One region of the Streptomyces sp. NPDC058045 genome, then DNA from elsewhere that is predicted to be linked to it. Evidence: riboswitches for the same ligand, from Rfam matches in the RefSeq annotation. Region 1 holds a riboswitch; each other region holds the start of a gene.
The links. A riboswitch is a leader RNA that binds a small molecule or an ion and turns the genes downstream of it on or off. The one in region 1 is predicted to bind cobalamin.

Region 1 (10,092 bases):
GCTGCTCGGTGGCGGCCAGTGCGGTGCGCAGCTCGCCGTGCAGGGGTTCGGTGCGGGGCAGGCGGAGCGCTTCGGCGAGGTACCAGAGGAGTTCGTGCAGCGGCCGCAGTACGGAGAAGGCCTCGGCCATGGCGGCGAGGTCGCCGGGGGCGGTGTGCGGGGCGCGGCCGCCGAAGGTGGCCTGGGAGACCTTCTGGCCGGCGCCGAAGCAGTCGAAGACGGTGCAGCCGGTGTAGCCGCGGTCGCGCAGTTCGCTGTGGATGCCGCAGCGGAAGTCCTGGCGGAGGTGGCGGCAGGCGCGTCCGGCGGGCTTGTCCTCGGGGAAGTCGGCGGAGCGGGAGAAGGGCAGCACCGTGCAGCAGAGGCCGAAGCACCGGGTGCAGTCGGCGTGCAGCCCGAGCCGGTCGGCCTCCGCGCCGGGACCGGCACCGGAGCCCGCGCCTGTGCCCGTATCTGCGCCCGCGTCCGCGGTGGCCGTCGGGCGGGGGCGGGTGGGGCGCCGCCGGGTGCGCGGATGCTGCGGCACTCGTCTGCCTCCTGGTTGTCCACGGGTACGCCGGGGCGGGCTGCGGTACCCGCCGGGCCGCCCAAGTGTCGCAGAGTGGGAGGGGAGGCGGGGCCGTGGGTCGGGGTGCCTCGGCGGGGGCACTCGACCTTGGCCTCCGGCGTCTGATGGGCGCCGGGCGGGCCGGGTACGCCGGGGTCCGTTCTGCTAGATTGGGGCTAGGATTGGTCTAGTCCACTATATGAGTTGAGCCCTCTTCAAGATCGGCAGGACCAGCGTGGAAGTTGTCATCGTCCCGGACGCCAGGGCAGGCGGCGAGCTGATCGCCGAGGCCATGGCGCAGTTGCTGCGGCGCAAGCCCGACGCCCTGCTGGGCGTGGCCACCGGCTCGACCCCGCTGCCCGTCTACCAGGCACTGGCGGCCAAGGTCGCCGCGGGCACCGTCGACACCGCACGGACCCGGGTCGCCCAGCTCGACGAGTATGTGGGGCTGCCCGCCGACCACCCCGAGTCGTACCGCTCGGTGCTGGCGCGGGAGGTGCTGGCGCCGCTGGGCATCGCCAAGGCGGCCTTCCTCGGGCCTGATGGCAGCGCCGAGGACGTGCGGGCCGCCTGCACCGGTTACGACGCGGCGCTGGCCGCGGCCGGCGGGGTCGACCTCCAACTGCTGGGGATCGGCACCGACGGGCACATCGGCTTCAACGAGCCCTGCTCCTCGCTGGCCTCCCGCACCCGGATCAAGACGCTCACCGAGCAGACCCGGGAGGACAACGCGCGCTTCTTCGGCGGGGACGTCGACCAGGTGCCGTACCACGTCATCACCCAGGGCATCGGCACCATCCTGGAGGCCCGCCATCTGGTGCTGCTCGCCACCGGCGAGGGCAAGGCGGACGCGGTGGCGGCCACCGTGGAGGGGCCGCTGGCCGCGGTCTGCCCGGCCTCCGCGCTCCAACTGCACCCGCACGCAACGGTGGTGGTGGACGAGCCGGCCGCCGCCAAGCTGAAGCTGGCCGGCTACTTCCGCCACGCCTACGCCCACAAGCCGGACTGGCAGGGGCTGTAGGGGGTGTCCCCCGTCATGCCCCGGCGATGATCTCCGCCGCGGCGCGGCCGCAGACCCGGGCCGCGCCGTGGGTGGCGATATGCAGGGCGCCCCGCGGCGGGGTCTGCGGTACGCCCATCTCCACCACCACGGTGTCCGGCCGGGCGGCGAGGATGGTGTCCAGGGTGCGCGCCATCCACGGGTGCCGGTGCTCGTCGCGGACCACGGCCACGATCCGCCGGGGGCCGGCCGCGGCCAGCACCTCGGCGCCCGCCTCCCGGCCGGACCAGCCGCCGGTCTCGGTGCCGGGCAGCAGCCGCTCCAGTTCGGCGGCGACCCCCCAGGGCGTCTCCTCGCCGACCGCGATGTTCGCCATCGGGGTGAGCGCGGCGACGTACGGGGGTGCGACCAGCGGGATCAGGGGCGCTGAGCCGGGGGCCGCGGTGGTGGTGACGGCGCGGCGGGCGGCGGAGAGGCCGATGCCGTCCCGCGGGGCGGGGCCGGGTCGTCCGGAGGCGCGGGCGGCCGCGGTCCAGGCGGCCAACTCCCGTACCCGGCGGGCCGCGTCCGCCAGTCGGGCCGCGGGGAGTTCCCCGGAGCGCACCGCGGTGACCAGGGCGTCCCGCAGCCGGAGCACCGTGCCCTCGTCGCAGAGTCCGCCGCCGACGCAGATGGCGTCGGCGCCGGCCGCGATCGCCATGACGCTGCCGCGTGCGATGCCGTAGGTGGCGGAGATCGCGGCCATCTCCATGCCGTCGGTGACGATCAGGCCCTGGTAGCCGAGTTCCTCGCGGAGCAGTCCGGTGAGGACGCGGCGGGAGAGGGTGGCCGGGTGCTCCGGGTCGAGTGCCGGTACCAGGATGTGGGCGCTCATCACCGCGAGGCTGCCGGCCGCGAACGCGGCCCGGAACGGCGCCAGTTCACGGGTGTCCAGGGTGTCCGCGTCCACGTCGATCCGGGGCAGGGCGTGGTGCGAGTCGACTGAGGTGTCGCCGTGGCCGGGGAAGTGCTTGGTGCAGGCGGCGACTCCGGCCTCCTGGAGCCCTTCGACGTAGGCGGCGGTGTGCCGGGCGACCAGGGCGGTGTCGGCGCCGAAGGAGCGCACTCCGATCACCGGGTTGCCGGGGTCGGAGTTGACGTCGGCGGACGGCGCCCAGTTGAGGTCGACTCCGCAGGCGGCGAGGCGGCGCCCGAGTTCGGTGGCGAGGTCGCGGGTGAGGTCGGTGTCGTCCACGGCGCCCAGTGCGTGGTTGCCGGGGAAGGAGGAGCCGGTGCGGACTTCGAGCCGGGTGACGTCACCGCTCTCCTCGTCGATGGCGACCAGCATGTCCTCGCGGACCGCGCGCAGTTGGGCGGTGAGTGCGGCGACCTGGCCGGGGTCGGTGACATTGCGGCCGAAGAGGCCGACGGAGCCGAGGCCCTCGTCGATCCGGCGCAGCAGCCAGTCCGGGGCGCGGGTGCCGTCGAAGCCGGGTTGGAGCACGGCGAGCGCGTCCCGGGTGAGGGTGTCGGTGCGGGGGGCGAGCGTCGTCATGGGGGCGTTGTCCCTTCACCGCGCCGGCGGTCGTACCGCCGACGGCACGGCGTTGGCGGAAGAGGAAGACGATGGGTACGGGCAGGGCGAAGAGGGTGGACGCGGCCATGGTCGCACCCCAGTCGCCGCCGAACGCGGTCTGGAACCGCGTCAGCCAGAGGGTGAGCGGCTGCGCGTCCGGGTGCTTGTTCGGCATCAGGATCATGGCGAACTCGTTCCAGGCGGTGATGAATCCGAAGAGCGAGGTCGACATCAGCGGACGCCGTTCCACTGCTGGGTCTCGACCTGGCCTCGACGCCCTGGTGGGCCTCGAACTCCTTGTTGACGCCCGCGAGGCCGATCACCATGGCCGCGGCCCCCACGCCGCGATGAGCTTGCGTTTCACGCCACCCTCCTCGGGAAACCTCGGGAAAGTCCCCCTGCCCACCGCGAAGCCACAGGGCGCCGGACGTCCGCCCGTACCCGTGGACCGGGACTGATCGCCAAGTGGTTTAGACCATCACCGGGAGCTTGGCCTATACCTTTAAGGGTGTCAAGGGTTCGGTCAGCAGGGCGGCCACGTCCGTTACCGGACCGACATCCGGGGGAGAGCGCCCCCGGAGGGCCCGCCCGTGCCACCATGTGACGCGCACAGGACGAAGGATCCGGTGACGGCGGCACACACGGAGCCGGAAAGGCGGACGATGGACACCGAGGCGGGCAGTACCTCAACGAAGCCGGCCACGGCCACCGAGGCGGGCAGCACCGGGCGCACCGCACGGGTGCCCAAGTACTACCGCCTCAAGCGGCATCTGCTGGACATGACGCAGACCATGCCGCCCGGCACCCCGGTGCCGCCGGAGCGCACACTGGCCGCCGAGTTCGACACCTCCCGCACCACCGTGCGGCAGGCGTTGCAGGAGCTGGTGGTGGAGGGCCGGCTGGAGCGGATCCAGGGCAAGGGCACCTTCGTGGCCAAGCCGAAGGTCTCCCAGGCGCTCCAACTCACCTCCTACACCGAGGACATGCGCGCCCAGGGCCTCGACCCGACCTCCCAGCTCCTGGACATCGGGTACATCACCGCCGACGACATGCTGGCCGGGCTGCTGGACATCAACTCCGGCGGGCGCGTGCTGCGGATCGAGCGGCTGCGGCTGGCCAGCGGCGAGCCGATGGCCATCGAGACCACCCACCTCTCCGCCAAGCGCTTCCCCGCGCTGCGCCGCTCCCTGGTCAAGTACACGTCTCTCTATACGGCGTTGGCCGAGGTGTACGACGTGCATCTGGCGGAGGCCGAGGAGACCATCGAGACCTCGCTGGCCACCCCGCGCGAGGCGGGCCTGCTCGGTACGGACGTGGGCCTGCCGATGCTGATGCTCTCCCGCCACTCCATCGACGGCACCGGCAAGCCCGTCGAATGGGTGCGCTCCGTCTACCGCGGCGACCGCTACAAGTTCGTGGCGCGGCTCAAGCGGCCGGTGGACTGAGCCGGGGCGCACATCCGGTCGAGCTGAGCGGAACCCGTTTTCCCAGTTCGCGCAAGTGCCCAGCTCGGGCAGGTGCGGGGCGCCGACGAACCGTTATTTCTCGGGGGTTCCCACAGGCGGTGCCGTCGCCTACTTTTTTCCTGCGCAAGTCCAGGTGATCAGCAAGGCGAGCTGAGGGGACGGAACCGCACCATGTCAGAAGTGCCGGAAGTCGGCAGGCCGGTGGTCACACCGGTCCGCGTCGTCATCGCGCTGTGCCTGATCGCGCCCTTCGTGGCGCTGCTCCAGGTCAGCACCTACGCAAAGATCGACCCGACGTTCATCGGAATCCCCTTCTTCTACTGGTACCAGATGCTGTGGGTGGTGATCTCCACCGCGCTCACCATGACCGCGTACAAGCTGTGGCGGCGCGACGAGCGGGCCCGCGCCGCGGCCGCCACCTCAACTGCCGCCGGTGGCAAGGGAGGTGACGTGCGGTGAAGGACGGAGTGAACGGTGTCGCACTCGCGGTGTTCATCTTCTTCTTCGCGGCCGTCACGGTCATGGGCTTCCTCGCCGCACGCTGGCGCCGGGCGGCCGATCAGCAGAGCCTGGACGAATGGGGCCTGGGCGGGCGGTCGTTCGGTACCTGGGTGACCTGGTTCCTGCTCGGCGGCGACCTCTACACCGCGTACACCTTCGTGGCCGTGCCGGCGGCGATCTACGCGGCGGGGGCGGCCGGCTTCTTCGCCGTGCCGTACACCATCCTGGTCTATCCGCTGATCTTCACCTTCCTGCCGCGGCTCTGGTCCGTCTCGCACCGCCACGGGTACGTCACCACCTCGGACTTCGTCCGCGGGCGGTTCGGGTCCAAGGGGCTCTCGCTGGCGGTGGCGGTCACCGGCATCCTCGCCACCATGCCCTACATCGCACTCCAACTGGTCGGCATCCAGGCCGTGTTGGACGTGATGGGGGTCGGCGGCGGCGACAACACCAACTGGTTCGTGAAGGACCTGCCGCTGCTCCTCGCCTTCGCGGTGCTCGCGGCCTACACCTACTCGTCCGGCCTGCGGGCGCCCGCCCTGATCGCGTTCGTCAAGGACGGGCTGATCTACCTGGTCATCGCGGTCGCCATCATCTACATCCCGATCAAACTCGGCGGCTTCGACGACATCTTCAGCAAGGCGAACGACGCCTTCGCTCAGACCAACCCGGCCACCGGCAAACCACGCGGCGCACTCGCCCCCGCCGAGGCCGGCCAGTGGGGCTACGCCACGCTGGCCCTGGGCTCCGCGCTGGCGCTCTTCATGTATCCGCACTCGATCACCGCGACGCTCTCCTCCCGCAGCCGCAACGTGATCCGCCGCAACACCACCATCCTGCCGCTGTACTCGCTGATGCTGGGCCTGCTGGCGCTGCTCGGCTTCATGGCGATCGCCGCCGGCATCAAGGTCGACAACGGCCAACTGGCCATCCCGCAGCTCTTCGAGAACATGTTCCCGGACTGGTTCGCGGGCGTCGCCTTCGCGGCCATCGGCATCGGCGCGCTGGTCCCCGCGGCCATCATGTCGATCGCCGCGGCCAACCTCTTCACCCGCAACATCTACAAGGACTTCCTGAAACCCGACGCCACCGCCGCACAGGAGACCAAGGTCTCCAAGGTGGTGTCGCTGCTGGTGAAGGTGGGCGCGCTGATCTTCGTCCTCGGTATGGACAAGACGGTGGCCATCAACTTCCAGCTCCTGGGCGGCATTTGGATCCTCCAGACCTTCCCGGCTCTGGTCGGCGGCCTCTTCACCCGCTGGTTCCACCGCTGGGCGCTGCTGGCCGGCTGGGCCGTCGGCATGGTCTACGGCACGTCCGCCGCGTACGGGGTGGCCAGCCCCACCCAGAAGCACTTCGGCGGCAGCTCCGACACCATCCCCGGGATCGGTGAGATCGGCTACATCGGCCTCACCGCCTTCGTGCTCAATGTGGTGGTGACGGTGGTCCTCACCGTCGTCCTCAAGGCGGTGAAGGCACCCGAGGGCGTCGACGAGACCTCGCCCGGCGACTACACCGCGGACGCCGGCGACCCCGGTGTCCGCACCGAACTGCCGCCCGCCACCGCCGCGGAGAGCACACACTGACCCACCCGAACCCCCCACCGCCTGCGTACGGGCCGCCGGATCCCCCCGGCGGCCCGTACGTATGCCGCGGGCCGGCACACAAGATGTGGGGGTGGCTCAGCACAGGCGGCACCAGATGTATGCTCATCCCGCTGTCGCCGCAGGGGAATCCGGTGAAAATCCGGAACTGTCCCGCAACGGTGAACGGGCCCGCCCCCGCGGGTCCGTGAGTCCGATGACCTGCCGACGGTGTGCCCGGCCGTCCGGCCCGGGCACCGATGACGTCCGGGCCTCGCGGAGTGGGCCGGTGGACGCCGGGTGCCGCCCTCGTACGGCCACTCCCGCGCGCCTCGCCGCCCCGCCCCCGCGGGACCGGAGCCGAGCGAGGGAGAGCTTCCGTGACCATCGCGCCAGCCGATCCGACCGCACTCCAGGAGCGGACCGGCGACGACGGGGCCGCGCTGCTGCGGACCCTGACCGGTCTCACCGCCGACCTGCCCGACGCCGACCCCGGCCGGGTCGCCGCCGCCGCACTCCGCGGCCGGTCCGCCGGCGCCGACGCGGCCGAGCTGCGCGAACTGGCCACCGAGGCCGCCGCCGGCCTCATCTCCGAGGACCCCGCCTACTCCCGGCTCGCCGCCCGCCTGCTCGCCGGCGCCCTCACCGAGGAGGCCGCCGCCGAGGGCGTACGGAGCTTCTCCGAGTCCATCGCGGCCGGCCACCGGGCGGGCCTGGTCGCCGACCGCACCGCCGAGTTCGCCGCCCGCCACGCCGCCCGCCTGGACGCCACCGTCGACCCCCAAGGCGACGACCGCTTCGGCTACTTCGGGCTGCGCACCCTCTACAGCCGCTATCTGCTGCGCCACCCCGACACCCGCCGCATCCTGGAGACCCCGCAGCACTTCCTGCTCCGGGTCGCCTGCGGCCTCGCCGAGGACGAGGGCGCGCCCGCCGTGGACGAGGTCACCGCGCTCTACCGGCTGATGAGCCGCCTGGAATACCTGCCGTCCTCCCCCACCCTCTTCAACTCCGGCACCCGGCACCCGCAGATGTCGTCCTGCTATCTGCTGGACTCGCCGCTGGACGAACTCGACTCCATCTACGACCGCTACCACCAGGTGGCCCGCCTCTCCAAGCACGCCGGCGGCATCGGCCTCGCCTACTCCCGTATCCGCGCCCGCGGTTCACTGATCCGCGGCACCAACGGGCACTCCAACGGGATCGTGCCGTTCCTGAAGACCCTGGACGCCTCCGTCGCCGCGGTGAACCAGGGCGGCCGGCGCAAGGGCGCGGCCGCCGTCTACCTGGAGACCTGGCACGCCGACATCGAGGAGTTCCTGGAGCTGCGGGACAACACCGGTGAGGACGCCCGCCGCACCCACAACCTCAACCTGGCGCACTGGATCCCCGACCTCTTCATGCGCCGCGTGCAGGACGGCGCCGACTGGTCCCTCTTCTCCCCCGCCGACGTACCCGAACTGCCCGACCTGTGGGGCGAGGAGTTCGACCGGGCCTACGAGGCCGCCGAGGCCGCGAGCCTCGCCCAGCGCACCCTGCCCGCGCGGGACCTGTACGGAAGGATGATGCGGACCCTGGCGCAGACCGGCAACGGCTGGATCACCTTCAAGGACGCCGCCAACCGCACCGCCAACCAGACCGCGACCCCCGGGCACACCGTGCACTCGTCCAATCTGTGCACCGAGATCCTGGAGGTCACCGACGACGCGGAGACCGCGGTCTGCAATCTGGGCTCGGTGAACGTGGGCGCCTTCGTGGACACCGAAAGCGGTGAGCTGGACTGGGAGCGGCTGGACGCGGCCGTACGCACCGCAGTCACCTTCCTGGACCGGGTCGTCGACATCAACTTCTACCCGACCGAGCAGGCCGGGCGCTCCAACTCCCGCTGGCGGCCGGTCGGTCTGGGGATGATGGGGCTCCAGGACGTCTTCTTCCGGCTGCGGCTGCCCTTCGACTCGGCCGAGGCCCGCGCCCTCTCCACCCGGATCTCCGAGCGCGTCATGCTCGCCGCCTACGAGGCCTCCGCCGACCTCGCCGAGCGGCATGGCCCCCTGCCCGCCTGGGAGTTGACCCGCACCGCGCAGGGCGTGCTCCACCCCGACCACTACGGCACCGAGACCGCCTGGCCCGAGCGGTGGGCGGCGCTGCGTGAGCGGATCGCCGGCACCGGGCTGCGCAACGCCCTGCTGCTGGCCATCGCCCCCACCGCCACCATCGCCTCCATCGCCGGCGTCTACGAGTGCGTCGAGCCGCAGGTGTCCAACCTCTTCAAACGGGAGACGCTCAGCGGGGAGTTCCTCCAGGTCAACTCGTATCTGGTGGACGACCTCAAGCAGTTCGGGGTGTGGGACGCCCGCACCCGGGAGGCGCTGCGCGAGGCCAACGGCTCGGTACAGGGCCTGAGTTGGATCCCCGAGGAGGTACGGGCGCTCTACCGCACCGCGTGGGAGATCCCGCAGCGCGGCCTGATCGACATGGCGGCGGCCCGTACCCCGTACCTGGACCAGTCGCAGTCGCTGAACCTCTTCCTGGAGACACCCACCATCGGCAAGCTCTCCTCGATGTACGCCTACGCCTGGCGGCAGGGGCTCAAGACCACGTACTACCTGCGCTCCCGGCCGGCGACCCGGATCGCGCGCGCCGCCGCGGGCACGGCGCCGCCCCCCGCGGCGGACGCCGTCACCTGCTCCCTGGAAAACCCCGAGACCTGCGAGGCCTGCCAGTGATGACCGCCGAAGGCACCACCAAGAACCTGCTCGACCCGGGCTTCGAACTGACCCTGCGCCCCATGCGCTACCCGGACTTCTACGAGCGCTACCGGGACGCCATCAAGAACACCTGGCACGTCGAGGAGGTGGACCTGCACTCGGATGTCGCGGACCTGGCGAAGCTGACGCCCGGGGAGCAGCACCTCATCGGACGGCTGGTGGCCTTCTTCGCCACCGGTGACTCGATCGTCGCCAACAACCTGGTGCTCACCCTCTACAAGCACATCAACTCGCCCGAGGCGCGCCTCTATCTGTCCCGGCAGCTCTTCGAGGAGGCCGTGCACGTCCAGTTCTATCTGACGCTGCTCGACACCTACCTCCCCGACCACGACGACCGGGCCGCCGCCTTCGCCGCGGTGGAGAGCATCCCCTCCATCCGGGAGAAGGCCGCGTTCTGCTTCAAGTGGATGGCCGTTGTATCTGAAGGCGGGGTGGAGGAGATGGACCGGCTGGAGTCCGCCGCCGACCGGCGCCGCTTCCTGCTCAACCTGATCTGCTTCGCCGCCTGCATCGAAGGCCTCTTCTTCTACGGCGCCTTCGCCTATGTGTACTGGTTCCGCTCCCGCGGCCTGCTGCACGGCCTGGCCACCGGCACCAACTGGGTGTTCCGCGACGAGACGATGCATATGAGCTTCGCCTTCGACGTGGTGGACACGGTGCGCAAGGAGGAGC
Region 2 (10,092 bases), on a different contig from region 1:
ATCATCCTCCGGCTATGTCGCCCGTAGACTCCGGGACCTGCGATCCGAATTCGGTCCCCTGGCCCGCGATGGCCGCGTAGCCGAGTTGGGGGCCGAGATCGACGCACTGAGCACCACGTAGGAGAGGGGTAGACATGTCACAGATTGAGGGCGCGCGACTGTTCCGGGAAACATGGATCGCTGGCGTACGCGAGCATTTCCCCGGCGAGCCGAAGCCCGGCTACGTGACCCCCTGGGAGGACACGCCGGAGTGGGAACGGCAGGCTGCGTCTGCCGTGTACGAACAGGTGCGGCAGTTGCTCGAAACGAGCGACGGCCATGCGTCCAGGCTGACGCGCGAGCAGAAGGGCCGTTTCGTCGCCATGTGCTGGACGGCTCAAATGTTCAAGCACTTCGAAGACCCGAAGCCGGGCTACGTCGCCGACTGGCCCGATCTGCCGGACTGGCAGAAGGAGACCGACTCGGACGTCTTCGAGGCGATCGAGAACTCGCTCACCTGACAGGTTCGACATCACGGAGATGGGGGCATCCCCCCTCAATTCATCTCGGCCTCACCTCTGTTCGCGGGGATGGCCGGGCATGAGACGGAAGCCGCCCACGGAACCGTCTGAAAACCGCCGCGGCAGCGGCGTCACCGTAGGTTCAAATTCCACTTCTCTGCGTATCGAGCAGTGAGGACGGCCCCTGGCCTGTGAGTTCGGTCAGGGCCGGTCTTGCGTCCGGTCTTACCGAGTGCACACAGGTCAGAGGGCCCGGGAGATGATCCCGGGGCCGACCCCCTCTGGTTTGCAGTTGGTCTACTCGGAAACGAAAGGGCCACCTCGACCGCAGCGCACATGCTGGCCGAGCGCGGAATGTGCTCGGGGCCGGCTCTCAGGGCCCCTCCTCCTCCAACTCGCCCTCGGTCTCCAGGAAGGCCTCCCGCAGCGCCGCCAGTACCGCGGGGTCGGGCCGGGACCACATGCCGCGGGACTCGGCCTCCAGCAGCCGCTCCGCGATGCCGTGCAGCGCCCACGGGTTGGCCTCCTGGAGGAAGGCTCGGTTCTCCGGGTCCAGTACATAGGTCTCGGTGAGCTTGTCGTACATCCAGTCGGCGACCACGCCCGTGGTGGCGTCGTAGCCGAACAAGTAGTCCACGGTGGCGGCGAGTTCGAAGGCGCCCTTGTAGCCGTGGCGGCGCATCGCCTCGATCCACTTCGGGTTGACCACCCGGGCCCGGAAGACCCGGGAGGTCTCCTCGACCAGGCTGCGGGTGCGCACCGTCTCCGGCCGGGTCGAGTCCCCGATGTACGCCTCGGGCGCGGTGCCGCGCAGCGCGCGCACCGCGGCCACCATCCCGCCGTGGTACTGGAAGTAGTCGTCGGAGTCCGCGATGTCGTGCTCACGGGTGTCGGTGTTCTTCGCCGCCACCGCGATCCGCCGGTACGCGCTCTCCATCTCCGCGCGCGCCGGCCGCCCCTCCAGACCGCGGCCGTAGGCGTAGCCGCCCCACACCGTGTACACCTCGGCGAGATCGGCGTCGGTACGCCAGTCCCGGGAGTCGATGAGCTGGAGCAGCCCGGCGCCGTACGTCCCGGGCCGGGAGCCGAAGATACGGGTGGTGGCGCGGCGTTCGTCGCCGTGCTCGGCCAACTCGGCCCGGGTGTGCGCCCGTACGAGGTTCTGCTCGTCCGGCTCGTCCAGGGAGGCGGCGAGCCGGACCGCGTCGTCCAGCAGGGCCACGGTGTGCGGGAAGGCGTCCCGGAAGAAGCCGGAGATGCGCAGGGTGACATCGATGCGGGGGCGGCCGAGGTCGGTGAGGGGCACCGGTTCCAGGCCGGTGACGCGGCGGGAGGCGTCGTCCCACACCGGGCGGACACCGAGCAGGGCCAGGGCCTCCGCGATGTCGTCGCCCGCGGTGCGCATGGCGCTGGTGCCCCACAGGGAGAGGCCGACGGAGGCGGGCCATCGGCCGTGGTCGGTGCGGTAGCGCTCCAGCAGCGACTCGGCGAGCGCCTGCCCGGTCTCCCAGGCGAGGCGGGACGGGACGGCCTTGGGGTCGACGGAGTAGAAGTTGCGGCCGGTCGGCAGGGTGTTGACCAGGCCGCGCAGCGGCGACCCGGACGGCCCGGCGGGCACGAAGCCGCCGTTCAACGCGTGCACCACATGGTCGAGTTCGTCACCGGTGGCGTCGAGCCGGGGCACGACCTCGCGAGCGGCGAAGGCGAGGATGTCCCGCACCGGCCCCGGGTGGCCTTCGGCGGTGGCGTCCACGGCGGCCGGGTCCCACCCGGCGTCTTCCAGCCGCCGCACCAGGGCGCGGGCCGTCTCCTCGGCGGCGTCCGCGGCGGTGCGGGTGGCGGCCGACTCGTCCAGGCCGAGGGCTTCCCGCAGTCCGGGCAGGGCCTGGCCGCCGCCCCAGATCTGGCGGGCCCGGAGGATGGCGAGGACAAGATTGACGCGGTCGTCCCCGGCGGGTGCCTGGCCGAGGACATGCAGTCCGTCGCGGATCTGGGCGTCCTTGACCTCGCACAGCCAGCCGTCGACATGCAGCAGGAAGTCGTCGAAGCCCTCGTCGTCGGGCCGGTCGGTGAGGCCCAGGTCGTGGTCGAGCTTCGCGGCCTGGATGAGGGTCCAGATCTGGGCGCGGACCGCGGGCAGCTTCGCCGGGTCCATGGCGGCGATCTGGGCGTGCTCGTCCAGGAGTTGTTCCAGCCGGGCGATGTCGCCGTAGGACTCGGCGCGGGCCATCGGCGGCACCAGGTGGTCGACCAGGGTGGCGTGCACCCGGCGCTTGGCCTGGGTGCCCTCGCCGGGGTCGTTGACCAGGAAGGGGTAGATCAGCGGCAGGTCGCCGAGGGCGGCGTCGGGGGCGCAGGCCGCGGAGAGCCCGGCGTTCTTCCCGGGCAGCCACTCCAGGTTGCCGTGCTTGCCGAGGTGGATCACCGCGTCGGCGCCGAAGCCGCCCTCCGCCTCGGGCGCCGCGATCCACCGGTACGCGGCCAGATAGTGGTGCGAGGGCGGCAGGTCGGGGTCGTGGTAGATCGCGATCGGGTTCTCCCCGAAGCCGCGCGGCGGCTGGATGACGATCAGTATGTTGCCGTGCCGCAGGGCGGCCAGCACGATGTCCCCGTCCGGGTCGCCGCCGTCGGCGACCCGGCTGCGGTCCACGAACATCTCGCCGGGCGGCGGCCCCCAGTGCTCCTCGACCGCGGTCCGCAGCTCCTCGGGGAGGGTGGCGTACCAGCGGCGGTAGGCGGCGGCCGGGACGCGCACCGGGTTGCGGGCCAACTGCTCCTCGGTGAGCCACTCCTGGTCATGGCCGCCGGCCTCGATCAGCGCCCGGATCAGCTCGTCGCCGTCACCGGAGGCGAAGCCCGGCAACTCCTCGACGGGGGCGGCCCCCAGGTCGTAGCCCTCGCCGGCCAGCCGCCGCAGCAGCGCCACCGCGGACGCCGGGGTGTCCAGACCGACCGCGTTGCCGATCCTGGAGTGCTTGGTGGGGTACGCGGACAGCACCAGCGCCAGCTTCTTGCGGGCGTCGGGGATGTGCCGCAGGCGGGCGTGGCGCACCGCGATCCCGGCGACCCGGTCGGCCCGCTCCTCGTCGGCCGCGTAGGCGGGCAGCCCGTCCGCGTCGATCTCCTTGAACGAGAACGGCACGGTGATCAGCCGCCCGTCGAACTCGGGCACCGCGATCTGCCCGGCCGCGTCCAGCGGGGAGACGCCCTCGTCGTTGGCCTCCCAGTCGGCGCGGGACGAGGTGAGGCACAGGGCCTGGAGGATCGGTACGTCGAGCCGGGCCAGCGCGCCCGCGTCCCAGGCCTCGTCGTCGCCTCCGGCGGAGGCGGCGGCCGGGGTGGTGCCGCCGGCCGCGAGCACCGTGGTGACGACGGCGTCCGCGGCGGCCAACTCGGCGAGCAGCTCCGGCTCCGGGGAGCGCAGCGAGGCCACATACAGCGGGAGGGCGCGGGCCCCGGCGGCGTTGACGCGGTCGCAGAGGGTGCGGACGAAGCCGGTGTTGCCGCTCATGTGGTGGGCGCGGTAGTAGACCACCGCCACCAGCGGAAGGCCGGGATCGGTGCCGGTGCCGGGGAGCGGCTGGTGGTCGAGGCGGCCCCAGGTGGGGGCGGCGGCGGGGGGTTCGAAGCCGTGGCCGGTGAGGAGGACCGTGTCGGAGAGGAAGCGGGCCAGTTGCTCCAGGTTGGCGGGGCCGCCGTGGGCGAGGTAGGCGTGGGCCTCGGTGGCGACGCCGATGGGCACCGTGGAGGCTGCCATGAGCTGCGCGTCCGGGGCCTGTTCACCGGTGAGGACGACGACGGGCCGCGCGGCGTCCGCGAGCAGCAGGTCGATCCCGTCCTGCCAGGCGCGCAGCCCGCCCAGCAGCCGCACCACGACCAGGTCCACCCCGTCGAGCAGCGCGGGGAGTTCACCGAGGGAGAGCCGGGCCGGGTTGGCGTACCGGTACGGCACGGGGCCCGTGGCCGCGCGTGCGCTGAGCAGGTCGGTGTCGGAGGTCGACAGCAGCAGAAGCATGGGTGCGCGGGCCTTCCTCGGGGTGTCCGCGCCCCGGGTGGTCGTGAGGACGGCGGGAGTTCCTGGCTGACCGCACACCTCGCGGGTGCGGCTACACAGTGGCGGGACCGCGCCGGATTCACACCGGGCTTCCTCCCGTGGGTCGTGGGGGACCCGTGCCGTCTCTGGCGACTGCATAGTAAGTCCTCGGCGTACGGGGCACAGCGGCGCCCGGGAGGCGGCTTCGGGGCCGTGGGTATGCTCGCCGCCATGCCGCCGACCTCAGCAAACACCCCGGACCGGGACAAAGCATCCCGGGTGCCGCAGGACCCCGGTGCGCCCCGTGCGACCGGTCCCGCGGCGCCGGTCCGGGACCGCGGCGACGCCTGCCCGGGGGCCCTCAGGCTGCACCCCGCCGACGACGGCCCACTGGCCCGACTCCGGCTCCCCGGCGGCCTGTTGACGGCGTTTCAGGCCCGCGCACTGGGCGACGCGGCACGGCATCTCGCGGACGGCCGGATCGGCATCACCTCCCGCGGCAACGCCGAACTGCGCGCCCTCGACGCCGAAGGCACCGGCGAGTTGGCCGCCCTGCTCACCACCGCCGGCCTGCTGCCCTCCCCGGCCCACGACCGGATACGCAACATCCTGGCCTCCCCGCTCTCCGGGCTTGACGGCCGCGGCCACACCGATGTCCGGCCCTGGGTAAGGGAGTTGGACCACCTGCTGTGTTCACGGGAGTGGACCACCGGCCTGTCGGGGCGCTTCCTCTTCGCCCTGGACGACGGCCGTGGCGACACCGCCGCACTCGGCGCCGATGTGACCTTGCTCGCACTCCCGGACGGCACCGCGGCACTCCGGCTCGGCGGCCAGGACCCCGCGGACGAAGTGTGGTTCGTCACAGCGGAGGACGGGCCGCGGGCCGCGCTCGCCGCCGCCGAGGCCTTCCTCACCACCGCGGCCACCACCGGCGGCGGAGCCTGGCGCATGTCCGAACTCCCCGCCACCGCCCGCCCCGACATCCCCGCCGCCCTGCACCGGGCCGGCCTCCGCCCCCTCCCCCCAGGCCGTGCCCCCACCCCGGCGGGCGAGCCCCCGCCGCCCGGCCTCCTCACCGGCCCCGGTGGCCGCCGCGTCCTCAGCGTCCACGCCCCGCTGGGCCGCCTCACCGCCGACCAGTGGGACCTGCTGCGGCCCCCGCCCGGCGGCGAACTGCGACTCACGCCCTGGCGCGGCGCCGTACTCTCCGGCCTGGACGCCGGGCCCGCCGCCGAACGCCTCACCGCACTCGCCGCCGCCGGACTCATCACCTCCGCGGACTCGCCCTGGCACCGGGTCACCGCCTGCACCGGCCGGCCCGGCTGCGCCCGCTCCCGCACCGACGTACGGGCCGACGCGGAACACGCGGTGCGCGCCGGACCGCGGGCCGCGCTGCCGGTGCACTGGTCCGGATGCGAACGCCGCTGCGGCCGCCCCCGAGGCGAACACCTGGACATCGTCGCCACCCCGGACGGCTACCGCACCGCCACCCGTGGCACCGGCTGAACTCCCTCACCAGCCACGCCGGATGACCGGCCGGAGCACGAACTCCCCGACGGATCACGCCAGATGACCACCCACGGCACGAACTCCCCTACGGACCCCACGAGATGAGCGAGACCAGCGTGTTCGACTACGAGAAGGACGGTGCGGCCATCTACCGCCGGTCCTTTGCCACCATCCGCGCCGAGGCCGATCTCGCCGGTCTGCCCGAGGACGTCAGCCGGGTCGCGGTCCGGATGATCCACGCCTGCGGCATGGTCGACCTGGTCCGCGATCTCGCCTTCAGCCCGCGGGCGGTGGCCCGCGGGCGGGCCGCGCTGAACGCCGGGGCGCCCATCCTGTGCGACGCGCAGATGGTGGCCAGCGGCGTCACCCGCACCCGCCTCCCCGCCGGCAACGAGGTGGTGTGCACCCTGTCCGACCCCGCGGTGCCCGCGCTCGCCGCGGAACTCGGCACCACCCGCAGCGCCGCCGCCCTGGAACTCTGGCGCGACCGCCTGGACGGCTCCGTGGTCGCCGTCGGCAACGCGCCCACCGCCCTCTTCCGGCTGCTGGAACTCGTCGAGGAGGGAGCGGGACGGCCCGCCGCAGTGATCGGCGTCCCGGTCGGCTTCGTCGGAGCCGCCGAGTCCAAGGACGCCCTCGCCGCCCACCCCGCGGGCCTGGACCACCTGGTGGTCCGCGGCCGGCGCGGCGGCAGCGCGATGGCGGCGGCGGCGATCAACGCGATGGCGAGCGAGGCGGAATGAGCGGCCGGCAGCACCCGGAACCGGGCCGGTTGTACGGGGTGGGTCTGGGCCCCGGCGACCCGGCGTTGATGACCCTGCGCGCCGTGGAGGTGATCGGCGGCGCCGAGGTGGTGGCGTACCACAGTGCGCGGCACGGGCGGTCGATCGCGCGCTCCATCGCGGAGCGGCATCTGCGCCCGGACCACATCGAAGAGGCCCTGGTCTACCCGGTCACCACCGAGACCACCGACCATCCCGGCGGCTACCGCGGCGCCCTGGACGAGTTCTACGAGCAGGCCGCGGCCCGGCTCGCCGCCCATCTGGACGCGGGGCGCAGCGTCGCCGTGCTCGCCGAGGGCGATCCACTCTTCTACGGCTCGTATATGCATATGCACAAGCGGCTCGCGGGGCGCTATCCGACGGAGGTGGTGCCGGGGGTGACCTCGGTCAGCGCGGCCGCGGCACGGCTGCAGAAACCGCTGGTGGAGGGCGAGGAGGTGCTGACGATCCTGCCCGGCACGCTGCCCGAGGAGGAGTTGACCGCCCGGCTGGCCGCCACCGACGCGGCCGTGGTGATGAAGCTCGGCCGTACCTTCCCCACGGTGCGCCGCGCCCTGGACCGCTCCGGCCGGCTGCCCGAGGCCCGTTACGCGGAGCGCGCCACCATGCCGGGCGAGCGCACCGGGCGGCTCACCGACATCGACCCGGACTCGGTGCCGTACTTCTCGGTGGCGGTGCTGCCCAGCCGGGTCGCGGTACTGCCGGGGGCCGGGTCGGAGCCTGAACTCGCCGCGGGCGGCGGGGAGTTGGTGGTGGTCGGTACCGGGCCGGCGGGGCCGTTGTGGCTCACCCCGGAGAGTCGCGGTGCGCTGGCCGCGGCCGAGGACCTGGTCGGCTACACCACCTATCTGGACCGGGTGCCGCACCGGCCGGGGCAGCGGCGGCACGGCTCCGACAACCGGGTGGAGGCCGAACGCGCCGAGTTCGCCCTGGAGTTGGCGCGGCGCGGCCGCCGGGTCGCGGTGGTGTCCGGAGGCGACCCGGGCGTCTTCGCCATGGCCACCGCCGTACTGGAGGCCGCCGCCCGCGACCCGTACCGGGAGGTGCCGGTGCGGGTGCTGCCGGGGGTGACCGCGGCCAACGCGGCGGCGGCCCGCGCGGGCGCGCCGCTGGGGCACGACTACGCGGTGGTGTCGCTCTCCGACCGGCTCAAGCCCTGGGAGGTGATCGCCGCCCGGCTGCGGGCCGCGGCCGCCGCCGATCTGGTGCTGGCGCTGTACAACCCGGGCTCCCGCAGCCGTACTTGGCAGGTCGGCAAGGCCCGCGAACTGCTGCTGGAGCACCGGGCTCCGGACACCCCGGTGGTGCTGGCCCGGGATGTCGGCGGGAGCGGGGAGCGGGTGCGGGTGGTGCGCCTCGGCGAACTCGACCCGGCGGAGGTCGATATGCGGACCCTGCTCATCGTCGGCTCCTCCCAGACCCGCACGGCACCCCGCGGCGGGGAAGGCGGGTTGCGGATCTCGGTGTGGACGCCGCGTACCTATCCCGAGGGGCCGGTGCCCGGGGAAGGGTCAGCGCCCGCACACCCGTAGCCAGGTGACCGCCTCCCGTACCGTCGACGCCACCGCCACGCCCTCCGGGGCGGGTGGGCGGCGGATCAGCACCACCGGCAGGCCGGCCTCCCGGGCGGCGACCAGCTTGGGCGCGGTCGCCGTGCCCCCGCTGTCCTTGGTGACGAGGACGTCGATGCGGTGCCGGCGCAGCACCTCGCGCTCCCCTTCGAGGGTGAACGGGCCGCGGTCCAGGAGGAGTTGCGTCCGGGCGGGGTGCGGGGGCGGCGGCGGGTCCACCGACCGCACCAGGAAGAAGAGCGCGTCCAGGGCGGCCGGGCCCCGGGGGGAGGTGAAGGCGGCGAGCTGGCCGCGGCCCGTGGTGAGGAAGATCCGCCGGCCGAGCTCCGGCAGCATCCGGGCCGCGGCGTCCGGGTTCGCAGCCTCCCGCCAGTCGTCGCCCTCGACGGGCAGCCAGCCGGGGCGGCGCAGCGCCAGCAGCGGGACCCGGGCCACGGCCGCGGCCCGTGCCGCGTTGAAGCTGATGGTCTGCGCGAAGGGATGGGTGGCGTCGACGACCGCGTCGACCCGGTGCTCCCTGATCCACCGGGCCAGGCCTTCCGGTCCGCCGAAGCCGCCGATGCGCACCTCGCCGGGCGGCAGCCGCGGCCGTCGTACCCGCCCGGCCAGCGAACTCGTCACCCCCATCAGCCCCGCCTCCCCGGCGAGCAGCGCCTCGGCGAGCTGCCGGGCCTCGGTGGTCCCGCCCAGGACCAGTACATGCATCGGGTTCCCTCCCTCCCGGGATCGGACCGCCGCACCGGCGCGGGCGTCAGCGGTCGTGCCGGTCCCGGTCCGGTGAGTAGAGGTGGCTGTCGGGGAACTGCCCGGCGCCCAGGGTGCGCCCCACCAGGATGACCGCGGTACGGGTGACGCCGGCCGCCTTCACCTGCCCGGCGATACCGTCCAGGGTGCCGCGCAGCACCAGTTCGTCGGGGCGGCTCGCCATCGCGACCACCGCGGCGGGGCAGTCGGGCCCGTAGTGCGGGAGGAGTTCGGCGGTGATCCGGTCGACGTAGCGGGCGGCGAGGTGCAGGACCAGCAGGGCGCCGCTGCGGCCGAGGGTGGCGAGGTCCTCTCCCTCCGGCATGGGGGTGGCCTGCTGGGCGATCCGGGTCAGCACCACGGTCTGGCCGACGGCCGGCACCGTCAGCTCCCGCTTCAGCGCCGCGGCCGCCGCGGCGAACGCGGGCACCCCCGGCACCACCTCGTACGGCACCCCGGCCGCGTCCAGCCGCCGCATCTGCTCGGCGACGGCGCTGAACACGGACGGGTCGCCGGAGTGCAGCCGGGCCACGTCCAGACCGGCGCGGTGGGCGGTGACCAACTCCTCGGTGATCGCGTCCAGATCGAGCCGGGCGGTGTCCACCAGCCTGGCGCCGGGCGGGCAGGAGTCGAGGAGTGCGGCCGGGACGAGGCTGCCCGCGTAGAGGCAGACCGGGCAGGCGGCGAGGGTCCGGGCGCCGCGCAGGGTGATCAGGTCGGCGGCGCCGGGCCCGGCCCCGATGAAGTACACGGTCATTGGGGCGCTCCGGGGGTCGGAAGGTCATCGGTGCCGGCGGCGGGTCCGGTCGGTTTGGTGGCGGTCCACTGGGTCACCGGCATCGCCTGCCGCCAGCCGGTGAAGCCGCCGACCGGCACCGCCCGCGCCACCGAGAGCCGTACCAACTCCCCGCCGTGGCGCCGGTGGTACTGCCCGAGCAGGGCCTCCGACTCCA
Region 3 (10,092 bases), on a different contig from region 1:
CACCGAGGCGACACCGTCCGCCGCCAGCAGGCCCGCGGCGCGCTCCGCGTCCGCCACCGGCTCACCGCGCGCCGCGCCCCGGGCCGCGGTGGCCCGCCCGTCGGTGACGACCACCAGCAGCGGACGCCGCGCCGGGTCCCGCAGCCGCTCCACCCGCAGCACCTCATGGGCGCGGAGCAGCCCGGCGGCCAGCGGGGTGCGGCCACCGGTGGGCAGCTCCGCCAGCCGGGCCGCGGCCGCGTCCACCGAGGACGTGGGCGGCAGCGCGACCTCGGCCCCGGTGCCGCGGAACGTCACCAGGCCCACCTTGTCCCGCCGCTGGTAGGCGTCCAGCAGCAGGGACAGCACCGCGCCCTTGACCGCGCCCATTCGCTTCCGGGCCGCCATCGAACCGGAGGCGTCCACCGCGAACAGCACCAGATTGCCCTCGCGGCCCTCCCGCCGCGCCTGCCGCAGATCGTCGCGGTGCAGCAGCAGCCCCGGCCCGGTGCGGCCCCGGGCCCGCTGGTGCGGGGCGGCGGCCCGTACCGTCGCCGCCAGATGCAGCCGGGTCAGGGAACCTTGCGGCCGGTCGGCGCCGACGGTGCGGCCGTGCTCGGTACGGGCCCGGGAGCGTCGGCCCGCGGCGCCCTCGCCGAGCCCGGGAACCGTCAACAGGCGGGCGCGGAACGGGTCCTGGGCGGCGGCGGGCGGCTGCTCGCCGGTGGTGGGCGCCGGCTGCCGCGCGGGCACCCGCGGCTCCTCGCCCTCCGGTGCGGTGGTGTCCTCCGGCGACGCGGAGTGCTCCTGCGGACCGGTGTCCGAGCCGGTGTCCTGCCCGGGACCGGCCGGGTCGTCCGCGGCGGGCGGCGGGGGAGCGCCACCGCCGTCGGGGCCGTCGTCGTCGGGGCCTTCGCCGGGGCCGTCATCGTCCGGGATGTCCGGGCCGCCGCCCGGCGGTTCGGGCTCGCGGGACTCGTCCAGGACGCGGTCCAACTGCTCCTCGTCCAGGCCGGGCGCGTCGAACGGATTGCGGCGCCTGCGGTGCGGCAGGGCCAGCAGCGCGGCCTGCCGCACATCCTCCTCCCGTACCTCGGTGCGCTCCGCCCAGGCGGCCAGCGCGGTCGCGGTACGGGCCATCACCAGGTCCGCCCGCATCCCGTCCACCTCGAACGCGGCGCACACCGCGGCGATCTGACGCAGTACCGCGTCCCCGAGCCGCACCCGGGGCAGCACCTCGCGGGCGTCCGCGACCCGGCGGCCGAGCGCCGCCTCCTCGTCCGCCCAGCGCGCCGCGAACGCCTCCGGGTCGTCGTCGTAGGCGAGGCGGCGGCGCACCACCTCGACCCGCTGGTCCGGTTCCCGGGAGGCGGCGACCTGCACGGTGAGGCCGAACCGGTCGAGCAACTGCGGCCGCAGCTCGCCCTCTTCCGGGTTCATCGTGCCCACCAGCAGGAACCGTGCCGCGTGCCGTACCGAGACGCCCTCCCGCTCCACATAGGACGAGCCCATCGCGGCGGCGTCCAGCAGCAGGTCGATGACATGGTCGTGGAGGAGGTTGACCTCGTCGACGTAGAGGATGCCGCGGTGGGCGTCGGCGAGCAGGCCCGGCTCGAAGGTCCTGACGCCGTCGGCGAGGGCCCGCTCGATGTCGAGGGCGCCCACCACCCGATCCTCGGAGGCGCCGACCGGCAGCTCCACCATGCGGGCGCGCCGGGTGCGGGCGGCGGCCGACTCGTGCGGGCCGTCCGGGCAGCCCGGGTCGGCCGCGCCCGGCTCGCAGGAGAAGCGGCAGCCGGACACCACCCGCACCTCGGGCAGCAGCACCGGCAGGGCGCGGGCCGCGGTCGACTTGGCGGTGCCCTTCTCGCCGCGCACCAGCACCCCGCCCACAGCGGGCGAGACGGCGTTCAGCAGCAGCGCGAGCCGCAGGTCGTCCTGACCGACGATCGCACTGAACGGATACGGGGTGATGGTCACGCGGGGTCCTCCACGGGGGTGTCGGTGGTGGTCTCGGGGTCGGCCGGGGCACCGGGCGGGACGAAGGGCAGTCCGGGCGGCGGGCCGGACTCGATCAGCCGCCACAGCAGATCCGTGTCGGCGTGCTCCTCCACCAGATCGCCCAGCAGGTCCAACTGCCGCTCCCGCAAAGCCCCGAACGAGGTGTCGGGCGCCGGTACGAAGCGGCGCCCCGCGGTCTCGGCCACCACCCGCAGGAACGCCCGCCGGAAGCCGTCCGACTCCAGCGAGCCGTGCCAGTGGGTGCCCCACACCGGGCCGCTGCGGCAGCCGTCGAGGAAGGGCGCGCCGCCCAGCACCTCGGCCACCCCGTGGTGGATCTCGTAGCCCCGCACCGGCTCGCCGAGGGCGGTGCCCGAGGGGCGGGCCAGGGTCTTCTCCCGGTGGAAGCGGACCCGTACCGGCAGCAGGCCGAGGCCCGGTACCCGGCCGGCGCGGGACTCCACCTCGTCCTCGATCTCCTCGCCCAGCAGTTGGAAGCCGCCGCAGATGCCGAGGACGGGGCGGCCCGCGGCGGCCCGGCGGGCCAGCGCCCCGGCCAGTCCGCGTTCCCGGAGCCAGCGCAGCGCCCGTACCGTGCCGCGGGTGCCGGGCACCACCACCAGGTCGGCGTCGGCCAGTTCCGGCGGCCGGTCCACGAAGCGCACCACCACACCGGGCTCGGCGGCCAGCGCGTCCACATCGGTGAAGTTCGACATCAGCGGCACCGCGCACACCGCGATCCGCAGCACGTCCTCCCCGGCCGGTTCGCTCACCGCCGACTCGCGGACCGCGCCGCGCAGCGACACCCGCAGCCCGTCCTCCTCGTCGATCCCCAGGCCGTGCCGGAACGGCAGTACGCCCAACGAGGGCCGCCCGGTGAGCCCTTGGAGCATCCGCAGGCCCGGTTCCAGCAGCGTCACATCGCCGCGGAACTTGTTCACCAGGAAGCCGGAGACCAGCGCCTGGTCGGCGGGGGAGAGCAGGGCGAGGGTGCCGAAGAAGGAGGCGAAGACCCCGCCGCGGTCGATGTCCCCGACCACCACCACCGGCAGCCCGGCGGCCCGCGCCAGCCCCATGTTGACGATGTCGGTACGCCGCAGATTGATCTCGGCGGGCGAACCGGCGCCCTCGCAGACCACCGCGTCGTACTCGCCCCGCAGCTCGCTCAGGCAGTCCAGCACGGTGCCGAGGAGTGCCTCCTGGCGGCCGCCGTGGTAGCCGCGGGCGCTCAACTCGCCCACCGGGCGCCCCATCAGCACCACCTGGCTGCTGCTGTCGCCGCCCGGCTTCAGCAGCACCGGGTTCATCAGCGCGCTCGGCTCCACCCGGGCGGCCTGCGCCTGCATGGCCTGCGCCCGCCCGATCTCCGCGCCGTCCCGCGTCACGAACGAGTTCAGCGACATGTTCTGCGCCTTGAACGGGGCGGCCTTCACCCCCTGCCGGACCAGCCACCGGCAGATCCCGGCGGTCACCACGCTCTTGCCCGCGTCCGAGGTGGTACCGGCCACCAGCAGCCCGCCGCCCCGGCCCTTCCCGCTCCCGCTCACACCGTCCCCGCCTTCCGCGCCGCCCGCTCCACGAGCAGCCTGCCGCCCGCACACACCACCAGCGCCCCCCAACTCACCCGCCGCGACAGCCGGATGGCGCGCGGTACGTCCTCGACCCGTACGGCACGCCCGGCCGCGTTCAGCACCGGCCGGTGCTCCACCCGGCCCCCGTAGGCGAGGGTGCCGCCCAGCCGTACGCCGAGCGCGCCCGCGAACGCCGCTTCCACCGGGCCCGCGTTGGGGCTGGGATGGCGGCCCGCGTCGGTACGCCAGGCGCGCAGCGCGGAACGCGGCGCACCGCCGAGCGCCGCCGCCAGCAGCGCCGTCAGCCGGGCACCGGGCGCGCCCGCCGCGTCGTCCAGCCGCGCCGAGGCCCAGCCGTAGCGCAGATACCGCGGGGAGCGGTGGCCCACCATCGCGTCCAGGGTGTTGACGGCACGGAACGCGACCAGCCCCGGTACTCCCGCCACCGCCCCCCACACCAGGGCGCCGACCACCGCGTCCGAGGTGTTCTCGGCGACCGACTCGACCACGGCGCGGGCGAGTTGACCGGCGTCCAGCGCCTCCGGGTCCCGCCCGCAGAGGTGCGGCAGCCGGGCCCGGGCGGCGGTGAGCTCACCCGCGGCCAGCGCGGCGCCCACGGCCCGAGCCTCCCGGCCCAGCGTGGTACCGCCGACCACGGCCCAGGTGGCGGCCGCGGTCAGGGCGGTGGCGGCGGCGGGGGAGCGGCGCACCGCCCGGCCCGCCAGTACGGCCACACCGAGGGCGCCGCCCGCGCAGACCAGGGTGTGCAGCGCGCCGCGGGCCCGGTCGTCCCTCCACAGGGCGCGCTCCACGGCGGCCGCGGCACGGCCGAAGGCGGCCACGGGGTGCCCGCGGCGGGGGTCGCCGAGGGCCGCGTCGGCGAGCATTCCGGCGGTGGCACCACAGGCGAACACCCGGGCGCCGTACGCGACTTGTGTTCCGGGTGGCGGGCAGCCCGGCATCGCTCCGTGTCCTCACTCAGGGTCCGCGCCCCGGTTCGAAGGAAACGACGGCGAGAGTCTCCTGGCTCCCGGATCCGCGGCTCCCCCGGCCTTCCAGCCCCGGTGGGTCGGGGCCGTGACATCGGTGTGGGGGAGCGCTCCCCGGTGACAGTGGCGGGACCGCGCCGGATTCGCACCGGCTTCCTCTCCATGCCGCCGTACTTGGCCCCGGAAGTCCACCACGGCCCCCGAACACCCGTCAACCTGCCGTTGACCTGGGACGGGAGAGTGTGCGCGGCCCCACACCACGGCCCCCAGCACGGGGAAGGGGCGGGGCGCGCACCGGTATCCCGGTGTACGCCCCGCCCCTCGCGCGGAGTACGGATCGCCCGCGCCCGATCAGGCCACGATCAGAAAGATCCCGTAGGCGACGGCGGCCGTGCACAGTGCGAAGCAGGCGTAGGCGCCGGTGGTGGCGAGCGCCGCGGAACCGCCTTCCGCGGTGGCCTCCTCGCGCTTGGCGAGGCCCACCACCCCGAGGGTGAAGAGGCCCACCAGGGCCACGGTGGCGACGAGGCTGACGCCGAAGACGGAGCCGAGTGCCGCCCAGTCGATGTCGATGGAGTCCATGGGATGCGGGGTCCTTTCCTACACCGTGGCCGGCTTGGCGGGCGCGGGCGGAGTCGTCGGCCCGCCGTCGGGTGCCGCCGCCGACTCCGACGTCGTCGACTCCGCAGCCTCGGTGTCCGCTGCCGCGGGGACCGCGCCGCGCACCGGCGGCGGGGCGACGGCGGCGATGGCGGTGGTGACCACCCCGGCCGGCTCGGCCGGCTCCGAACCGCCGTCCGCAGCCGGGTCGTTGACGTTGTGCTGGTCGACGGGACGGCGCCGGGACAGCGTCCAGATCAGTCCGGAACCGGCCACCAGCAGCACCCCGGTGGTGACGACGCCCCAGGTGCCGCGGCTGGTGAGGAACTCGGCACCGGCGCCCACCAGACCCGCGGCCGGCAGCGTCAGCCCCCAGGCCGCGAACATCCGGCTGGCCGTGGACCAGCGCACCACGCCCCCCTTGCGGCCCAGGCCCGCGCCCATCACGGCACCCGAGCAGACCTGGGTGGTGGAGAGCGAGAAGCCGAGGTGCGAGGAGGCGAGGATCGCGGTGGCCGCACTGGTCTGGGCGGCGAAGCCCTGTGGCGGCGCCAGCTCGGTCAGCCCGCGGCCCATGGTGCGGATGATGCGCCAGCCGCCGAGGTAGGTGCCGAGCGCGATGGCCAGACCGGCCGAAGTGATCACCCAGACCGGCGGGTTGGAGCCCGGGGCCAGGACGCCGCCGGTGACCAGGGCGAGGGTGATGATGCCCATGGTCTTCTGCGCGTCGTTGGTGCCGTGCGCCAGCGAGACCAGCCCGGCGGAGGCGATCTGCCCGGCCCGGTACCCCTTGGCGGTGTGCCGTTCGTCGGTGCGCGAGCCGAGCCGGTAGGTGATCCGGGTGGCCAGCGTCGCCGCGAGGCCCGCGACGAGCGGAGCGGCGACCGCGGGCAGCAGGACCTTGGTGATGACGGTGGAGCCGTTCACCGAGGACCAGCCGGCCGACATGACGGCGGCACCGATGAGCCCACCGAAGAGGGCGTGCGAGGAGCTGGACGGCAGGCCCAGCAGCCAGGTGAGGAGATTCCACAGGATGGCGCCGACCAGCGCCGCGAAGATGACCTCGGTTCTGAGGCCCTTTTCGTCGATGATCCCGCCGGAGATCGTTTTTGCGACCTCGACCGACAGGAACGCTCCGACGAGATTCAGCGAGGCCGAGAGTGCGACGGCCGCTTTGGGTTTGAGTGCGCCGGTGGAGATGGTGGTGGCCATCGCGTTGGCGGTGTCGTGGAAACCGTTCGTGAAGTCGAACACGAGAGCGGTGACGATCACGATCCCGAGGAGAAGCGTGATGTGTTCCATTTACCCGGGCTTCTGTTTGGCGTCGTTGGCATCAGGACCGTAGGCAATCTGGGTGAACGGAAGATGAACTCGGCCGGGCCGGAGAGTGACTCCGGTCGCGCGCCGGAGGAGGGCGGCGCGGGCGCGGGAGCGGGCCGCAGCACGGCGCCCCCTCCGTGCGCGGCCGGGGCGCGGAGGGGGCGCGGTGCTGGTGCGGGTGGTGCGGGTCAGCCCTTGGCGAGCCGCCTGAGCTGGGTCATGGAACCGTTGAACTTGTCCTGGTCGCCGGGGAGTTTGCCGTGGTCGTTGTACTGCCAGAAGGTCCAGAAGGTCCAGCCGGCGGGCAGCGGGCCGGGACTGGAGCCGTAGCGGGCCAGCCAGAGCGGGTGCTGGGCGGCGAAGGCCCGGCTGTGGCCGGTGCAGGTGTTCCACCACTGGGTGCTGGTGTAGATGGCGGGCCGGCGTCCGGTGCGCCGGTTCACCTCGTCGCTGAAGGACTTGATCCAGGACACCATCCCGGCCGCGCTCTTCCCGTAGCAGGAGCCGCCGGAGTACGGGTTGTGCTCGATGTCCAGGGCGGGCGGCAGCGTCTTGCCGTCCGCGGACCAGCCGCCGCCGTGCCGGACGAAGTAGGCGGCCTGCGTCTTGCCGGAGCTCTTGTTGGGGAGCGCGAAGTGGTACGCGCCGCGCAGCATCCCGGCCTTGTAGGCGCCGTTGTACTGCTGGGCGAAGTACGGGTTGCGGTAGTTCGTGGACTCGGTGGCCTTGACGTAGGCGAACCGGCCTCCCTTGCCGTGGACCGACCCCCAGTTGATGTTGCCCTGGTACGAGGAGACGTCATTGCCGATGGGCTTGGACGCGGCGGCCGCGGGCACCTCGGCGAGGGCCAGGCCGCCCAGAGCGAGGGCCACGGCGGACGCGGCGATCCGCCGGACTGGTCGACGGTCGGGAAGGCGAGCGAAAGCCATGTTTCCCCCAGGAAATGGGCTGTTGGGACAAATCGCCCGCAGGCTAACCACGGCTCCGACGGCCGTCCGGTGAGGCGCGACCAATAATTCGTAGAAAATGATTTATTACTGGATGAACTCACCCGAATGACGCAGCCGACGGCCGGGTGGCAGGATGCCCGCCATGACCCCACCCCCACCCGGACCGCCCACTCCCGACGACCCGCCCGCCCCGCCAGCCGAGGACGCCGCCCAACTCGCGCAGGCCTGGCGGGACCTGGTCGCCACCGCCCGCCGCAGCGTCACCGACGGCCTGGTCGTCGGCACCTCGGGCAATGTCTCCGTACGGGTCGGCGGCACCGTCCTGGTCACCCCCACCGGCGTCCCCTACGACCGGCTCACCCCCGGCGACCTCCTCGGAGTCGACCTGGACGGCACCGTGCGCCACGGCCGGCTCGCCCCCACCAGCGAACTCCCCATGCACCTCGCGGTCTACCGCACCACCGACGCCCGCGCCGTCGTCCACACCCACGCCGTGCACGCCACCGCCGTCTCCACCCTCGTCACCGAACTCCCGCCCATCCACTACATGACCGCGGCCCTCGGCGGCCCGGTCCGCGTCGCGCCCTACGCCCTGTACGGCACCGAGGAGTTGGCCCGCCACCTGCTGCACGCCCTGCGCGACCGCACCGGCTGCCTGCTCCGGAACCACGGCACCCTCACCCACGGCCACACCCTGGACGCCGCCTACGACCGCACCGCCCAACTGGAGTGGATGTGCCGCCTCTGGCTCACCGCCTCCGCCCACCCCGGCGCCACTCCCTCCCTCCTCACCCCGGCCCAGCTCGACGAGGTCGCCGACCGGCTCCGCGGCTACGGCCAGCCCGGCCGCTGAGCCGCCCCCGGGTGCCGGTCCACTGGCCTCCGGCAGCCCCCGCGCGCAGACTGGAGCGGTGCGCACCGCCAGAGCGACGGCAGCAGCGGCCGTCACCGCAGCGATAGGTGTCGGCGCGGCCGCAGTGGTGGCCGGCCGACTCGCCAGCGACGCCGCCCTCAAGGCGCCGCCCGGCCGCCCGCTGCCCACCGAACCCAGACTCACCGTCCACGCCACCGAGCCCGGCCGGATCACCCTCACCCGCGACCTGGCCTCCCTGCACCCCGGCCGCTACGGCCTCACCGGCGACGGCGTCCACGCCGTGGTCGGCCCCGTACTCGACGGGGTGCAGCACACCGCGGACACCGTGGTGCGCCGCCTGGAGCGCGTCACCCACGGCTCCCTACGGACCGGCGCCAAGGTCTGGCTCACCCCGCAGGTCCACATCGGCGACCCGCGCAGCGCCCTCGGCCTCGACCACGCCGACATCGACATCCCCGGCGAACTCGGCAGCCTGCCCGCCTGGTTCCTCCCCGGCGCCCGCGACACCTGGGTCATCACCGTGCACGGCCTCGGCACCACCCGCGAACACCCCATGGTCGTCATGGAGTTCCTGCACCGCGCCCGCATCCCCGTACTCGACCTCGCCTACCGCCAGGACCTCGGCGCGCCCCGCGCACCCGACGGACTGCGCCACCTCGGCGAGACCGAGTGGCGCGACGTGGACGCGGCCATCCGCTACGCGGTGCGCTACGGCGCCCGCAAGGTGATCCTGCACGGCTGGTCCACCGGCGCCGCCATGGCCCTGCACGCCGCCGCCCGCTCCGGAGTCCGGGACCGCATCTCCGGCCTGGTGCTGGACTCCCCGGTGCTCGACCCGGAGGCCACCCTGCGCGCCCTCGCCGAGGCCCGCCGCGCCCCGCGGATCCTGCTGCCGCTAGCGGTCCGCGCCGCCCGCGGCCGCACCGGAGCCGCCGCCGACGGACAGCGCCTCCGGCCCGACGGGGAGCCGGTCACGGTGCCCACCCTGCTGCTGCACGGCCCCGCCGACACCGTCGCCCCCTTCGCCGCCTCCCGCGGCTTCGCCCGCCGCAACGCGGACCGGGTCAACCTGCATACCGTGGCCGACGCCCCGCACGGCGCCATGTGGAACGCCGACCCGGCCCGCTACGAGGAGACCCTGCGCCGCTTCCTCACCGCCCTGGTCTGACCAGCCCCCGGACGTCATCTTCCGTTTCGACCCGATCCGCCCGGCATACGCCTGTCCGCGCGGCCCGCATAGCAGTCCTCGCCGCATTCCGTTTGGGATTTCGGCACCCCAACAGGAAGACTGCCCCCGTGACGTCCCGTATCCCGCGCGACTCCAGGCTCCGTCTTGTCGGCCCCCACACCCCGGCCACCGCCGCCCAGGTGGTGGGCCGACGGCGTACCAGGCGCCCCGCGCCACCGCCCCAGGGCACCCCCGCACCCGCGGAACTGGCCCGGCAGGCCCGCCGCCAACTGGCAGGCGCGGTACGGGTTGCGCGCTGGGCGGACACCGCACTGCGGCCCGGCTCCGACCGCGCGGTACCGGACGGCTCCGGGGTGCTCACCGAGGCCACCGCCCGCGGCGCCGCCGAGGACCTGGAGCTGACGCCCGGACAGGTGCGGAGCGACTGGGACACCGCCCGGCTGGCCGGCCTGATCGAGGTGCACGACGACTGCGCCCGCCCCGGCTGGCGGCTGCGCGCCTGGGACCGGGACGACGGCGCCGTACTCCGCGGCTGGGTCGCCCTCTTCGACGCCTGGTCGCTGGCCCGGCCCGCCCCGGAGAGCCTGGCCCCCGGCGTGGTCGCCGAGGTCGTCGAGTC

Region 2: it holds a riboswitch for cobalamin, as region 1 does, so the genes downstream of both, cobN (cobaltochelatase subunit CobN) here and ACFVST_RS06290 (ribonucleoside-diphosphate reductase subunit alpha) in region 1, are expected to answer to the same signal.
Region 3: it holds a riboswitch for cobalamin, as region 1 does, so the genes downstream of both, ACFVST_RS24440 (cobalamin biosynthesis protein) here and ACFVST_RS06290 (ribonucleoside-diphosphate reductase subunit alpha) in region 1, are expected to answer to the same signal.

What each region holds. Positions count from the first base shown of each region.
Region 1 covers NZ_JBHVRR010000006.1:136,286-146,377, reverse strand. The annotation lists gene ACFVST_RS06325 (pentapeptide repeat-containing protein) at 1-526, opposite strand, end outside; gene nagB (glucosamine-6-phosphate deaminase) at 783-1,568, shown strand; gene ACFVST_RS06315 (glycoside hydrolase family 3 protein) at 1,582-3,081, opposite strand; partial or broken gene ACFVST_RS06310 (carbohydrate ABC transporter permease) at 3,092-3,337, opposite strand; gene ACFVST_RS06305 (GntR family transcriptional regulator) at 3,765-4,547, shown strand; gene ACFVST_RS06300 (DUF3311 domain-containing protein) at 4,740-5,027, shown strand; gene mctP (monocarboxylate uptake permease MctP) at 5,024-6,655, shown strand; cobalamin riboswitch at 6,745-6,897, shown strand; gene ACFVST_RS06290 (ribonucleoside-diphosphate reductase subunit alpha) at 7,033-9,378, shown strand; gene ACFVST_RS06285 (ribonucleotide-diphosphate reductase subunit beta) at 9,378-10,092, shown strand, end outside.
Region 2 covers NZ_JBHVRR010000007.1:119,645-129,736, reverse strand. The annotation lists gene ACFVST_RS07035 (tetratricopeptide repeat protein) at 1-121, shown strand, start outside; gene ACFVST_RS07030 (hypothetical protein) at 135-500, shown strand; gene cobN (cobaltochelatase subunit CobN) at 874-4,515, opposite strand; cobalamin riboswitch at 4,549-4,693, opposite strand; gene cobG (precorrin-3B synthase) at 4,765-6,039, shown strand; gene ACFVST_RS07015 (precorrin-8X methylmutase) at 6,144-6,785, shown strand; gene ACFVST_RS07010 (precorrin-2 C(20)-methyltransferase) at 6,782-8,356, shown strand; gene ACFVST_RS07005 (cobalt-precorrin-6A reductase) at 8,336-9,100, opposite strand; gene cobM (precorrin-4 C(11)-methyltransferase) at 9,147-9,896, opposite strand; gene cbiE (precorrin-6y C5,15-methyltransferase (decarboxylating) subunit CbiE) at 9,893-10,092, opposite strand, start outside.
Region 3 covers NZ_JBHVRR010000051.1:22,026-32,117, reverse strand. The annotation lists gene ACFVST_RS24450 (putative cobaltochelatase) at 1-1,959, opposite strand, end outside; gene ACFVST_RS24445 (cobyric acid synthase) at 1,956-3,527, opposite strand; gene ACFVST_RS24440 (cobalamin biosynthesis protein) at 3,524-4,513, opposite strand; cobalamin riboswitch at 4,547-4,726, opposite strand; gene ACFVST_RS24435 (hypothetical protein) at 4,892-5,113, opposite strand; gene ACFVST_RS24430 (anion permease) at 5,141-6,442, opposite strand; gene ACFVST_RS24425 (lysozyme) at 6,649-7,389, opposite strand; gene ACFVST_RS24420 (class II aldolase/adducin family protein) at 7,553-8,263, shown strand; gene ACFVST_RS24415 (alpha/beta hydrolase) at 8,322-9,452, shown strand; gene ACFVST_RS24410 (hypothetical protein) at 9,581-10,092, shown strand, end outside.